DNA from 2 places in the Borborobacter xinjiangensis genome. Region 2 is predicted to be linked to the other one. Evidence: riboswitches for the same ligand, from Rfam matches in the RefSeq annotation. Region 2 holds a riboswitch; the other holds the start of a gene.
What was found. A riboswitch is a leader RNA that binds a small molecule or an ion and turns the genes downstream of it on or off. The one in region 2 is predicted to bind S-adenosylmethionine.

Region 1: it holds a riboswitch for S-adenosylmethionine, as region 2 does, so the genes downstream of both, ACLKMW_RS05165 (O-succinylhomoserine sulfhydrylase) here and metA (homoserine O-acetyltransferase MetA) in region 2, are expected to answer to the same signal.

The regions. Positions count from the first base shown of each region.
Region 1 covers NZ_JBLLVA010000003.1:139,013-146,363, forward strand. Annotated here, with positions in the region: gene ACLKMW_RS05155 (PepSY-associated TM helix domain-containing protein) at 1-298, shown strand, start outside; gene ACLKMW_RS05160 (2'-deoxycytidine 5'-triphosphate deaminase) at 329-1,420, opposite strand; SAM riboswitch at 1,496-1,572, shown strand; gene ACLKMW_RS05165 (O-succinylhomoserine sulfhydrylase) at 1,617-2,810, shown strand; gene ACLKMW_RS05170 (CDP-alcohol phosphatidyltransferase family protein) at 2,990-3,595, opposite strand; gene apaG (Co2+/Mg2+ efflux protein ApaG) at 3,737-4,129, shown strand; gene ACLKMW_RS05180 (Hsp33 family molecular chaperone) at 4,284-5,276, opposite strand; gene argF (ornithine carbamoyltransferase) at 5,544-6,461, opposite strand; gene ACLKMW_RS05190 (aspartate aminotransferase family protein) at 6,475-7,351, opposite strand, start outside.
Region 2 covers NZ_JBLLVA010000014.1:62,634-69,984, reverse strand. Annotated here, with positions in the region: gene ACLKMW_RS15845 (TetR/AcrR family transcriptional regulator) at 1-142, shown strand, start outside; gene metA (homoserine O-acetyltransferase MetA) at 184-1,119, opposite strand; SAM riboswitch at 1,174-1,252, opposite strand; gene hisC (histidinol-phosphate transaminase) at 1,375-2,484, shown strand; gene ACLKMW_RS15830 (prephenate/arogenate dehydrogenase family protein) at 2,488-3,426, shown strand; gene ACLKMW_RS15825 (DUF2125 domain-containing protein) at 3,468-4,451, opposite strand; gene ACLKMW_RS15820 (gamma-glutamylcyclotransferase) at 4,670-5,188, shown strand; gene ACLKMW_RS15815 (lysophospholipid acyltransferase family protein) at 5,190-6,008, opposite strand; gene ACLKMW_RS15810 (YdcF family protein) at 6,184-6,822, opposite strand; gene ACLKMW_RS15805 (cell division protein FtsX) at 7,008-7,351, opposite strand, start outside.

The DNA.
Region 1 (7,351 bases), on a different contig from region 2:
TGCGCATGACTGGCGGCAGATCGGCACGGGGCTCGGGATTTCGGACTACAAATATCCGCTCCATATCGGGACGGCCTTCAGCCTGCCCGGCCGACTTGCCGTTCTACTGATCGGAACAGTTCCCCTGCTGTTGCTGGCAACCGGCTGGTACATCTGGTGGCGCAAACGACAACCCGCAACCGGAAGCGTCATGCAAACCGGGCGCTTGCCGGCGCGTACCGGCCTGACTGGCAAACCGCCAGTCGCTGGCTCGCGCACGTCCTCGATCCGCCATCCCGCTTCCCTGCCGGAAGACTAGCGTCGTCTCGCGCCGCTTTGCCGTGCTGTCTCAGCCGGCGCGGAAATGCTTGGACAGTTTCAGGCCCTGCGCCTGATAATTGGAGCCGAGATCGCTGCCGTAGAGCGCCTTCGGGCGCGATGCCATGCGCTCATAGACCAGGCGGCCGACGATCTGACCATGTTCGAGAATGAACGGCACCTCGTGGCTGCGCACTTCGAGCACCGCGCGACTGCCGGTTCCGCCGGCCTTCGAGTGACCGAAACCGGGATCGAAGAAGCCTGCATAGTGAACGCGGAATTCGCCGACCAACGGATCGAAGGGCGTCATTTCGGCGGCGTATTCGGGCGGCACGTGCACCGCCTCGCGTGAAACAAGAATGTAGAATTCGTCCGGGTCCAGCACCAATTCGCCGGTGCCGCGACGATAGAGCGGCTCCCAGAAATCCTGCACGTCTTGCGCCGCGCGCTTGTCAACGTCCACCAGCCCGGTGTGATGCTTGCCGCGATAGCCGACCAGGCCATCGCCATTGCCCTGGAGGTCAATGGAAAGCGCGATGCCGCCGCCGGAAATGTTCGGCACGTCGGAGGCAACCAGCCGCTCGGCCTCATGCAGCGCGTGAAGCTCGGCCTCGCTCAAAAGCGCGTTGCCGACGCGGAAGCGGACCTGCGACAGGCGCGAGCCGGTGCGCACGATGATCGGGAAGGTGCGCGGGCTGACCTCGAGATAAAGCGGACCCGAATAGCCGGCCGGAATCTTGTCGAACTCCTGGCCGCGGTCGGTCATGACCCGGGTGAAAATGTCGAGGCGGCCGGTGGAACTTTTCGGGTTGGCGGAGGCCGAAACAGAAGCCGGCAGGTCGAGCCGTTCCAGAAGCGGCACGATATAGACGCAGCCGGTTTCCAGCACCGCACCATTGGCCAGGTCGATCTCGTGCAGCTTGAGCCGGTCGAGCTTTTCAGCGACACGGCAGTCCGGCCCCGGCAAAAAGCTGGCGCGCACCCGCCATGCCCTGTCGCCAAGCCTGAGGTCGAGGCTGGCAGGCTGGATCTGGTCCTTGTCGAGCGGCCGCGCCGAGGCGAGCCGGCCGGACTGGAACAGCGCGCCGATCTCCTGATCCGGAAGAATGCCCGACTTGTGCAATATCCGCTCCTGAAACAACTGACCGACGTTTAATGATACGCATCATTGACGCAAGCGGGCACCGGGTCTAAAGGCATTTTATCCCGTGGTGATTTGCCGGTCGGCTTGCAGCCACGTTAAACAAGTCGCTAAAGGGCCGCTTTTGGACCGGCACGCGACTTTTTGCGGCCGGTTTTTTTGTGTCTGGATCAGGGCGATGACAATCGAAAAGAAGCGCAATTGGAAACCCGCAACCCAACTTGTCCACACCGGAACGCTGCGTTCCGACTTCGGCGAGACCTCGGAAGCGATCTATCTGACGCAGGGCTATGTCTACGAAAGCGCCGAAGCCGCCGAAGCCCGCTTCAAGGGCGAACTGCCTGGCTTCATCTATTCGCGCTACGCCAACCCGACCGTCGACATGTTCGAAAAGCGCATGTGCGCGCTGGAGGGCGCGGAAGACGCCCGCGCCATGGCCTCCGGCATGGCGGCGGTGGCGGCCGCGGTGCTGTGCAGCCTGAAAGCCGGCGACCATATCGTGGCGGCGCGCGCGCTGTTCGGCTCTTGCCGCTGGGTGGTCGAGACGCTGGCGCCGCGATACGGCATCGAGGCCACGCTGGTGGACGGCACGAAGGTCGAAAACTGGGAAAAGGCGCTGCGGCCCAATACCAAGCTGTTCTTCCTCGAAAGCCCGACCAACCCGACATTGGAAGTGGTGGACATCGCGGCGGTTTCGGCACTCGCGAATTCGATCGGCGCGAAGGTGGTGGTCGACAACGTCTTCGCCACGCCGTTGCAGCAGAGGCCGCTGGAGCTTGGCGCGCATGTCGTTGTCTATTCGGCAACCAAGCACATCGACGGACAGGGTCGGTGCCTCGGCGGCATCGTGCTCTCCGACAAGAAGTGGATCGACGAGAACCTCCACGACTATTTCCGCCACACCGGTCCGAGCCTTTCGCCGTTCAACGCCTGGACACTGCTGAAGGGACTTGAAACGCTGCCACTCAGGGTACGCCAGCAGACGGAAAACGCCGCCAAAGTGGCGGATTTCCTGGCCGAGCGGCCGGAGATCACCCGGGTGATTTATCCGGGCCGCCCCGACCATCCGCAAGCCGATATCGTCAAGAAGCAGATGTCGGGCGGCTCGACGCTGATCTGCCTCGACGTCAAGGGCGGCAAGAAGGCGGCCTTCGCGTTCCAGAACGCGCTCGACATCTTCCTCATCACCAACAATCTCGGCGATTCAAAGAGCCTGATCACCCACCCGGCAACCACCACGCACAAGAACCTGACGCCGGAGGCTCGCGCCGAGCTTGGCATCGGCGACGGCACGCTGCGCCTGTCGCTCGGCCTGGAGGATATCGACGACCTTTTGACGGATATCGATCAGGCGCTGAGGGCGGCAGCTTAAGGAGCCGGCAAGTGAGGCGGCGGCCTGATGATCTTTGCCTCCATACTCCTTTCCACCCCAGCCCGCGCGTCATTATCGCCATGCCCGGTTGCACCGTCTGGCCATTGTCAAAGAGCCGGGAAGACGGGCGGCCGGGGGACGCGCTCGAAGCAAAAAGCCCGGTGGCTGATCAGTAAGCGTCAGCGGAACGTTCGCCCGGCCAGCACGATGCGCGACAGGGCGGTGTAGAGCGTCACGGCCGCGAAGATGTAGGCGAGCGGCGCGAACCAGCGCGGAAACAGGCAGAAGGCGACGAAGACGGCCAGCGTTTCGGTCGCTTCCGCCAAGCCGGTGGTGAAGAAGAGCGATTTCGCCCCCCTCGCCTGGGTTTCAAGCTTTCGTTTCTCGGCCATGACGGCATAGGCAAGGAAACTGGCGCCGTTGACATAGAAGGCGAAGACCAGCACCGCGCCGGCCACCGCATTGGCCGCCGGATCGGCCAGCACGAACGCGATGGGAATCGCTCCGTAGAAGGCGAAATCGAGCACGATGTCGAGATAGCCGCCAAGGTCGGTCTTGCCGTTGATCCTGGCCACGGCGCCGTCCAGGCCGTCGCCAAGGCGGCTTGCAGCCAGGAGAATGAGGCCGGCAAGATACCAGCCCTGAGCAATGGCGACGGCTGCCGCCATGCCCACGGCAAAGGCGGCGAGCGTCACGCCATTTGCCGACGCGCCGGCGGCGGCAAGGCGACTGCCGATGATGTCGAACACAGGATCGATGCGCCTGCGCGCCCAGCCATCCAGCATGCAGCCACTCCCAGCACGGTTTGTTTCAGTTAGGCTTGAAAACCCGTCACGCGAAAATCACAATCAGGTTGATGATAGGGCCAAAGACCGTTGAACAATAAAAGTTTCGGCGGATTGCCCGCCGATCCGGAGTGCCTGCCCATGTACAGCGCCGTTACGCGCGATATCGAAGTGAGTGTCGAGCCGTTCTATCTGGCGGAACGCTCCGATCCGGCGCAGAACGTCTATGTCTGGGCTTATCGGGTGACGATCGCCAACCAGTCGAACGAGTTCGTGCAACTTCTGTCGCGCTACTGGCATATCACCGATGCGGTTGGCCATGTCGAGGAGGTGCGCGGCTCGGGCGTGGTCGGCGAACAGCCGGAACTCAATCCCGGCGACAGCTATCAATATATGTCGGGATGCCCGCTCTCCACGCCGTCCGGCATCATGGTGGGGCGCTACACGATGCGCAACGCCCGCGACGAATTGTTCGACGTGGATATACCGGCATTTTCGCTCGACGTGCCGACGACATCGCGGACGGTGAATTGAGCGTGATCGGGACGAGGGCCGAGATACGTCACCGGCGTGGTGATTGGCGGAAACGTATCCCCAGTCGTCATCCTCGGGCTTGACCCGAGGATCCATGCCGTAACGCGTGAACCATGGCGAGTGGGCGATGCTGATGCCCTTATCGCCCTACCCGCTACGCCTCCGCGGAGAACTCCGCCGGCTCGAACTCATAAGCCTTCGAGCAGAACTCGCAGTTCACCCGGATGAGGCCGTCCTCGACGCTGTCGGTGATCTCCTCGGCGGAAAAACCGTCGAGAATGCCCCTGATCCTTTCGCGGGAGCAGGAGCATTGATCGCGCACTTGCGTGCCCTCGTAGACCCGCACGCCGTGCTCGTTGAACAACCGGTAGAGCAGCCGTTCGGAGCCGACGCTCGGGTCGAGAAGTTCGGTGTGTTCGACCGTCGCCACCAGCGCCAGAAGCTCCTGCCAGGCATTGTCGGTGACCTCATGCGCCGGGCCGCCGGGATCGCCATCGCCGCCGTGCAGGTCCGGCATGCGCAGCCGCTCCGGCGCCTTGGGCAGAAACTGAGCGAGAAGGCCGCCGGCGCGCCAATGTTCGCTTCGACCGCCCTCGCCCGGCAGCACCAGCTTGCCGACCGACAATTTCACGTCGGTCGGAATCTGCTCCGATTGCCGAAAATAGGTTTTGGCGGCTTCTTCCAGCGTGGTGCCATCAAGCTGGACGATGCCCTGATAGCGCTGCGTGTGCGGGCCCTGATCGATGGTCAAGGCCAGCACGCCGTTGCCAAGCAGGGTCTGCGGCGCGGTCTCGCCGGCCTCCAGCAGCGCCTCAAGGCGCTCGGCATTGAAGCGCGCATAGGCGCGCAGCGAATGCGGCGTCGAGAAGTCGGCAACCAGCATGTCGACCGGCCCGTCAGTGCGGGTCTGCAGGATGAACTTGCCTTCGAATTTGAGCGACGTGCCGAGAAGCACCGTCACAACCACCGCTTCGGCAAGCAGGCGCGCGACGGGTTCTGGATAGTCGTGGCGCGCCAGAATCTGGTCGAGCAACGGTCCGAGCTGGACCATGCGGCCGCGCACGTCGAGCGGCCCCACATCGAAGGGGACCACGGTATCGTCACCGGCGAAGCCGAATTCGCCGAGCTTGAGTTCGCTGTCAGCCACTGTGCAAAAATCCCATGAAGCAGGGTCCGGACGCAAGATGGATCGACATGCGTCCTGACCGACGCATATCGGCGATCCGTCTTTTACTAACGCATCAGATTTTTCCGAAAACCGAATTCCACTTTTCGGTCCGATGCTCTCGCCCGGTGCAGGTTTAAACGAAGGTGATGGCCGCAGATAGGCACACAGGCGGCGGCAATCAAGCCCGGCAGGGTGAAAGCGCGCCGGCGCGGGTCGGGCGCCTAGGCGGCAATGCAGGCCGGGCGCTTACGCGCCCAGGCACCAGGCAAGCACCGCCTTCTGCGCATGCAAGCGATTTTCAGCCTCATCGAACACCACCGAATGCGGCCCATCGATGATCTCGTCGGTGACTTCCTCGCCGCGATGGGCCGGAAGGCAGTGCATGAACAGCGCGTCGGGTTTGGCATGGCGCATTAGAGCGGCGTTGACCTGATAGGGCAGGAAGACATTGTGGCCGCGAGCGCGATGCTCCTGCCCCATCGACACCCAGCAGTCGGTGACCACGCAATCGGCATCGGTAGCCGCCTCCTCGGCGGTGGCGGTGAAGGTGACGGCGCCGCCATTGGCGAGCGACCAGTCGACATATTTCCGCTCCGGCTCGCTGCCCTTGGGCACCGCGACATTGAGATTGAAGCCGAAGCGGGCCGAAGCCTCGAGCAGCGAATGCAGCACATTGTTGCCGTCGCCGACCCAGGCGAAGGTCTTGCCGGCAACCGGGCCGCGATGCTCCTCGAAGGTCATCATGTCGGCCATGATCTGGCAGGGATGGGTATCGTCCGTCAGGCCATTGATGACGGGGACGGTGGCGTTTTCGGTGAGCTCGATCAGGCGGTCATGCGAAGTGGTGCGGATCATGATCGCATCGACATAACGCGACAAAACCTTGGCCGTATCGGCAATGGTCTCGGAGCGGCCGAGTTGCATTTCGGTGCCGGTGAGCATGATGGTTTCGCCGCCGAGCTGGCGCATGCCGACGTCGAAGGAAACGCGGGTGCGCGTCGAGGGTTTGTCGAAGATCATCGCCAGCACCCGGCCGTCGAGCGGACGGGAACGCTCGCCCGCTTTCAGCCGCGCCTTGCGGGCTGCGGCATCATCGAGCACACCGCGCAGCACACTTTCGGAAAGGGCGGAAAGGTCGGTGAAATGGCGGATTGCGCTGGTCATGGCATATCCCTGCTTACGCGGCGGCTTTGGACAGGCCTTGCGCGGCGTTGCGAATGCGCCGCAGCGCCTCGCGGATCTCATCATCGGAAACGGTGAGCGGCGGCAGCAGACGCACGACATTGTCGCCGGCCGGAACCGCGAGCAGATGTTCCTCGCGCAGCGCCGTATTCACCTTGGCATTGGAAAGCGCGCATTTCAGGCCGAGCATCAACCCGGTGCCGCGCACGCCCTCGATCACGTCCGGGAATTCGTCGCAGATGGCGGCGAGCCCCTGCTTCATCAGCAGCGCCTTGCGGGCGACCTCGTCGAGGAAGCCATCTTCCAGGATGACGTCCAGCACCGCGTTGCCGACCGCCATCGCCAGCGGATTGCCGCCGAAAGTTGTGCCGTGGACGCCGGCGGTCATGCCGGCGGCCGCCTCGTCCGTCGCCAGGCAGGCGCCGACGGGGAAGCCGCCGCCTATGCCCTTGGCGATCGCCATCAGGTCCGGCGTTACTCCCGACCATTCATAGGCGAAGAGCCTGCCGGTGCGGCCGACGCCGCTCTGCACTTCGTCGAGGATAAGAAGCAGGCCATTGCGGTCGCAAAGCTCGCGCAGGTGCCGCATGGTCTGCGCCGGCACTTCGCGGATGCCGCCTTCGCCCTGCACGGGCTCGATCAGGACGGCCGCGGTTTCCGGCGTGATCGCCTTTTCAAGAGCCTCCATGTCGCCGAACGGCACCTGGTCGAAGCCCTCCACCTTGGGGCCGTATCCTTCGAGATATTTCTGCTGCCCGCCGGCGGCGATGGTCGCCAGCGTGCGGCCGTGGAACGCGCCCTCGAAGGTGATGATGCGGAAGCGCTCGGGGCGGCCGTTGACATAATGGTAGCGCCGCGCCGTCTTGATGGCG
Region 2 (7,351 bases):
GGACTCGGACACGCTGGGCGACGGCTTGTTGCTGCTGATCGAAGGCGCCTATGTGTCGGGCCAGCTTTTCGGCCCCGGCGGTCCGGCGGGCTCGATTGCGGCCAATGCCGACCGGCTGATCGCCGCCAGCCTCTCGAAATAGGACCGGATCGCCACTTCAGCGGGCGGCCAGCCGTCTCCCGGCTATGCGACGGTCGCCCGGCTCTTGCCGACATCCTCCAGGTCGTAAGACGTGGTCTGATAGACCTGGTTGATCCAGTTGCCGAAAAGCAGATGGGCATGCGAGCGCCAGCGATTGAGCGGCCGGCGGGCCGGATCGTCCTCGGGGTAATATTCGTGCGGCACATCGATTGACACGCCGCAGGCTACGTCGCGGTCATATTCTTCCTTGAGCGACGTGGAATCATATTCGATGTGATTGAACATATAGAGCCGGTTGCCGGTCGCTTCGGCGAGCAGACAGGGACCGGTCACCTCCGAATCCATGAGCAGGTTCAACTCCGAGCCGGACGGAATGTCGGTGCCGCGCACTTCCGTCCAGCGCGAAACGGGAATGGCGAAATCGTCCGAAAAGCCCGCAAGATAAGGGGAGGCGGGCGCATTGTTGCGATGACGGAAGACGCCGAAGGCCTTCTTGTCGAGTGTGTATTTCGGAACCTGATGGAAATGCCAGGCAGCGGCCATCGCCCCCCAGCAGATGAAGAAGGAGGAATGGACGTGGGTGGTCGTCCAGTCGAAGATGCGCTTGAGCTCGTCCCAATAGGTGACATGCTCGAAGTCCAGGAGTTCCACCGGCGCCCCGGTGACGATGAAGCCGTCGAACTTGCGCTGCCTGACCTCCTCCCATGTCTGGTAGAAGGAGATAAGGTGGTCTTCGGGCGTGTTCTTGGCCTTATGGTTGCCGATGCGCACCAGCGTCAGTTCGACCTGAAGGGGCGAGGCGCCGATCAGCCGCGCGAACTGCGTCTCGGTGCGGATCTTGTTCGGCATGAGGTTCAGAAGCCCGATCTGCAGCGGACGGATGTCCTGGCGCAGCGCCGTCTGTTCGTCCATCACCGACACGCCCTCGCGCACAAGCACCTCGCGGGCGGGGAGTTGATCGGGAATCTTGATCGGCATCACACAAGCTCCAAACAAAAAGACCGGCGGCGAAATCGCGACCGGTCCGAACGAGCTCGTCTTCATCGGTCCTTTTTAGCGACTTCTTTAACGTGGCTGCAAGCCGACCGGCCAAATCACCACGGAACATGGCCACCTTTTACGACCGTGTCCTTGCGGCGTCAACGACAAAGCTTTCCCTCGACATTCCGCGCCCCGGCCTGTATTTCCCGAGCGCCCCTTTGAGGCTTTGGAAATATCCGGACATCCCCGCAAATGACGCAAGCAGAAGACACCAGCCGCCCCCAGCCCAAGCCGGGCATCATGGACATTGCCGCCTATGTGCCAGGCAAGAGCGCGGCACCGGCGGGCGTGACGGTTCACAAGCTGTCGTCCAATGAAAATCCGCTCGGACCTTCTCCGGCGGCGATCGAGGCGGTGCGCGAAGTCGCTGGCCGGCTCGAGTTCTATCCGGACGGTTCAGCCACCAAGCTGCGCGAAGCGATCGCCGAGGCCTATGGGCTGAACCCGGCCAACATCGTCTGCTCCAACGGATCGGACGAAATCATCAGTCTTCTGGGCTCGACCTATATACAGCCGGGCGACGAAGGCATTTTCACCGAACACGGTTTCCTGGTCTATCGCATCTGCATCCAGGCCGCCGGCGGGGTGCCGGTGGTGGCGAAGGAAACCAATGAGACCGCCAATGTCGATGCAATACTGGCAGCGGTGACGGCAAAGACGAAGGTCGTCTTCCTTGCCAATCCGAACAATCCGACCGGCACCTACCTGCCGTTCGAGGAGGTGCGTCGTCTTCACGCCGGCCTGCCCAGGCACGTGCTGCTGGTCATCGACGCTGCCTATGCCGAATATGTGCGGCGCAACGACTATGAAGCCGGCATCGAGCTCGTCTCGAATTCGCAAAACGTGGTCATGACGCGCACCTTTTCCAAGATCCACGGGCTAGGCGGCGCGCGCATTGGCTGGGCCTATGCGCCCACCCACATCGTCGACGCGTTGAACCGGGTGCGCGGTCCCTTCAACGTCAATGCGGCCGCGATCGCAGCCGGCGTTGCCGCCATGCGCGACCGCGCCCATGTGCAACGCACGGTGGAGCACAATGAGAAGTGGCTTGCCTGGCTTAACGAAGAACTTGCGAAGCTCGGACTACGGGTTACCCCCAGCGTCGGTAATTTCGTGCTTGTCCATTTCCCTGAGGGCGGCGGGCATTCGGCTGAGGCGGCCGACGATTATTTGACGGCGCGCGGCTATATTCTGCGGCGCGTTGCAGGCTACGGTTTTCCCAACGCGCTGCGGATGACGGTCGGAACCGAAGAAGCCAATCGCGGCGTCGTCGCCGCTCTCACCGAGTTTTTGAAAAGCTAGAAAATGTCCGCACCATTGTTTGAGAAGATCGCCCTCGTCGGCATCGGCCTCATCGGGTCGTCGCTGGCGCGGGTTATCCATCGCGAGGACCTTGCCGGCCACGTCGCCATTGCCACCCGCAGCTCCGAAACCTTGAAACGCGCCGAGGAGCTGAAGCTCGGCCACTCTTACACCACCAGCGCCGCGGAAGCGGTGAGGGACGCCGATCTCGTCATCGTGTCGGTGCCGGTCGGGTCCTCGGGCGCGGTTGCCGAAGAAATCGCCCCGGCGTTGAAGCCGGGCGCCATCGTCACCGATGTCGGCTCCACCAAAGGGTCGGTGATCGCGCAAATGGCGCCGGTCCTCCCCTCCAATGTGCATTTCATTCCTGGCCACCCGCTGGCGGGCACGGAAAAGTCCGGCCCGGACGCCGGCTTTGCCGAGCTGTTCGAAAACCGCTGGTGCATCTTCACCCCGTTGCCCGGTACCGATCCTCAGGCATTGGAAAAGCTGTCGGAATTCTGGCGGCGCTGCGGCTCCAACATCGATACGATGGACCCTGAGCATCATGACATGGTGCTCGCCATCGTCTCTCATCTGCCGCATATCATCGCCTACAACATCGTCGGCACCGCCGACGATCTGGAAACCGTGACCAAGTCCGAGGTCATCAAATATTCCGCCTCGGGCTTTCGCGACTTCACCCGACTGGCGGCTTCCGACCCGACCATGTGGCGCGATGTCTGCCTGCACAACAAGGACGCAATCCTCGAAATGCTGGCGCGCTTTTCGGAGGACCTTGCTTCGCTGCAGCGCGCGATACGCTGGGGCGACGGCGAGAAACTGTTCGACATGTTCACGCGCACGCGCGCCGTTCGCCGCTCGATCATCGATGCCGGGCAGGAGATCGACGCGCCCGACTTCGGCCGTCAGGCGATCGTCCATCCCGAAAAGGTTTCGTAAGAGCTTTTCTCGCAAATCCGGACGGGAAAGCCGGGCTTGCTCTATCGAAGCGGCGGGACGTTGCCGAGCCGCACGAAACCCATCGACATCTTGCCCTTGACGATCTTGAGGGGCAGCGATGGCGCATTGCCGAGCAAGGTCAGGCCGGCAGAGCCCTGCCTGATCTTGTCGCGCCATTCCGGCATCGCTTCCGCGAGCACCACCGACAGGCCATTGGGATCACGCACGGTGATCTTGAGGTCGGCATCGAGCAGCCCGTCCTGATCGACCGAGAACGGCCCGCTCAGCGCGATGCCCGTCTTTTCGCCGGTGGAAAGCGCCAGCGTGCGAATGGTGCCGGAGCGGCCACGCAGCGTATCCATCTCCTGGCCGAGAAGCGCCACACCGTCATTGACGGTCAGATCGGTTTCGCCGGCAAACGGCGGCAGGCTGCGCCCTTCCACGAGCGCGGGATCGAGCTTCAGTCCGTCGAAACGGCCGGCGAGGTCGAGATTGCCGCCGTTGGGGCGCATATGTCCTTCAAAGGTTTCGGCTTCAGCGAGCGGCGTTCCGTCCGGGGTCGTGGCCCGCAGTTTTTCGCCTTCGAGAGAGACGCGCTCGGGAAGCGGTCTTGCCAGCCGCACGCTGGCGCGCAAATTCTGCCAATCGACGGCAAGAGCCTGGGCTTGCGGCAGATCGATGCGCGCCGGACCGTCGAGCTCGGCGATCAGGCGCGACGGGTCGTAGACCTGCCCGGCGGAGCGAAAATTGCCCGCAGAGAGGCTGACGCCGCGATCCGCATCTTCGAAGACGACGCGATCGCAGAAGACGCCAAGCCTGAAGGGGAAACCATGCGCCACGGGATTGGCGCATTCGGCGACCACACCGTCGCGGTTCAAGGCTGCGATGGCAGCCTCAGCCTTCGCTTCAAGCTTGCCGGCGAGATAGAACCAGCCGATGCTGTAGCCGCCGAACAGAACGACGATGAAGATTGCGAGCCACATGAAGCGGCGGCTGTAGCTGGTGCGGCGTTCGTCTGACGACATGTCGGTTCGCTTCTCTCAATTTTTACCCTTGCGAAGGGACGCATTTATCGGGCGTCGTGCGCGATAATCCGACGAAGCCGGGTGGCGCTGAATTGCTCGATTTGATCGACTCTAGCAGGTTGGAAGTGGCTTAGGGGCGCAAACCGCTTCACACTTTTCCTCGAATTGCTCTAGCTTCGCGCGGAAGCGGCGTTCTACGACTCACTTGGCTTGGCGATATGGGCGATTTTTGGGTTTTTGGCTATGGCTCGTTGATCTGGCGGCCGGGGTTCGCGCATGTCGAGACCCGTCGTGCCCGGCTTCACGGTTATCGGCGCTCGCTGTGCATCCGTTCCTTCATCCATCGCGGCACGCCCGAGCATCCGGGGCTGGTGCTGGGGTTGGACAGGGGCGGATCATGCGTCGGCCTTGCCTTCCGCGTGCCGGGCGATCTACATGATGAGGTCATCGCCTATTTGCGCGAGCGCGAACTGGTGACGAACGTCTATCTGGAGCGCCGGCTGGCCGTCCATCTCGACAAGGGCGAAACCGTCGAGGCGATCTGCTACGTCGCCGACCGCACACATCAGCAATATGTCGGAGGTCTCGATCCGGCCGAGGCCGCGAAGCTTGTCTCGGGTTCAAACGGCCGGTCGGGCTCGAACCGGGAATATGTCTTCAACACGCTCGAACATCTCGAGGCGCTGGGGATCCGGGATCATTGGCTGGAAGAGGTGGCGCGGCGTTTCGACACGTGAGTTACCGGGGCATCCCTTGGGGCTGGGACGCAGTCGCCTCGCCCTCCAGCTCTCGTAGCCGCTTGACCGCTGTCGGCGGCAGCGGCGGCGGGTTGCCCGCCCGGGCCGCTTCGATCAGCAAGGCGTCGCAGCCAGCCTCCGTTTCCGCGATCAGCCGGCGCATGAATTCGTCCTTATCCAGTCCCGCCGGAATGGCGGGCAGGTAGCGCGCCTTGATCGTACCGGGATAGCGCAGGAACTTGCGGCGTGGCCAGTAGAGGCCGGCCATATGCGCCACCGGGACAACCGGTACGCCGAGTTGCGAATAGAGTTCGACGATGCCGTATTTGTAGGCTGGTTCGGCTCCCGGCGCGCGGCGCGTACCTTCCGGATAGATGATCAATTGCCGGCTGTTGCGGGCCATTTCCGCCTTGGTCGCCCGGATCACCTCCTTCAGCGCCTTGGCGCGGCTGCCGCGATCGACCGGGATCATCCGCATCTTGGCGATATACCAGCCGAAAAACGGGATCCAGGTAAGCTCTCGCTTGAGAATGTAGAGCGCATCGGGAATGTCGGGCAGAAAGGCGATGGCATCCCAGAAGGACTGATGCTTCGGCGCCAATATGTAGGAGCCGGTCGGCAGGTTTTGCTGGCCGGTGATTTCGCTCTTGGTCAAGGCGATCTTGCGCTGCAGCCACAGGCTGGTGCGAACCCAGAATTTCGGTACGAACCAGGCCGTCCTGCGTGGCGCCAGGAAATAGAACGGCGTCCAGAGGATCATCTGGACAATCAGGTTCGCATAGAAGGCGATGTTGAAGATCAGCGAGCGGATCGAAATCATAGGCGACGCCTGAGAGGACTAGAGCAGGATGCGCTCGCATTCGCTCGCGCGCCTGCTCTATCTGTCTGTCTTTGCCGCATTTGTGCGACGCCAAGTGATTCCACTTGCTGCAAAATGCTCCATCGCGCTGGTTACACCAAGTGGCGCGAAAGGCAAACCGCCAAAGCCGCGGCGCTCACTGTGTCGTCCTGGTGGAAGCCTGGACCAGCGCCACCCCATCCGGCGTCGAGCGGATGGGCACCACCGCGCGGGCAAGTGCTCCGATATATTTGGTGTATTCGGTGAAAAGCACACGCAGCGCATCCGGCTTGACCATCCAGATGCCGTCGTCGAGGCGCGAGTTCACCACTGGATAGGGCAACAGGCTGGCCTTGTCGATGAAGCGGCTCATTTCAAGCAGGCTGCGCGGCATGTGGTAATTGTTGGTTACCAGAATAACGCTGCCATAGGCGTGGCTTTCCACCCATTTGGCGCTTTCCTCGGCATTGCCGATCGTATCGAGAGCGGCATGGTCGATGTCCACGCAGCACGAAAACAGCGTGGTATCGGCCCCAGTTGCCGCCTGAATCGATTTGCGGCCGGCGGCGGGATTGACGCCGCTGATCAGCAGCCGTTGCCCCTTGCCGGATTTAAGAAGGTCGAGCGCCGCATCAATACGCGCCTGGCCACCGGTCAAGACGATGATGGCATCCGCCTTCGGCGGATTTTCCGGAGTGGTCAGGCGGCTGATGTGATTTGCGAACCAGCCGAAGCCGCCGGCAAATATCGCCAGAATCAAGACCACCGTAACGGCTAGAAATCGCAAAAAAACCATCCGGCGGCTCACTTTACCAGCCGCAGACAAGGCCGCCGACGGCGAATCGTCGGCTGGGTCGATTTTGGCCAACGTCTTCATCGCACTATGGTTAACCTTGAGCGGGAGCTAATACAGCGGCAGTTCCTGCACATTGTGTTACGCCTTGTCTTGTTTCGTGATCGCTCCCGAAAGCTCCTTCAGTTTCAACTGCCGTCCGGATGGCGAACATCGATATCCTTCAGATAGGTCATGACGGTTACATGCGACGTGGCGGCGGTCAGCACGCCGATCAACAGCACGACCAGCGCCACGCCACCATAGCCGGCGGCGCTGATCGAAAAATTGCCGAACAGCGCCGCTGCCTGGTCGGCCTCCGGCGTAGCGAGGTTGCGCGACGACCACCAGGAAAAGAAGATGAAGACAATTATCGCTGCTGCGCCGCCGGCTGCCGCGCCCTTCATGCCGGTCAAAAGGAAGTGCCTTCGGAACTGACTGGCGATGAAGCCGGCCTCGGCCCCGACGAAGTGCAGTACCTCGATGATGTGCA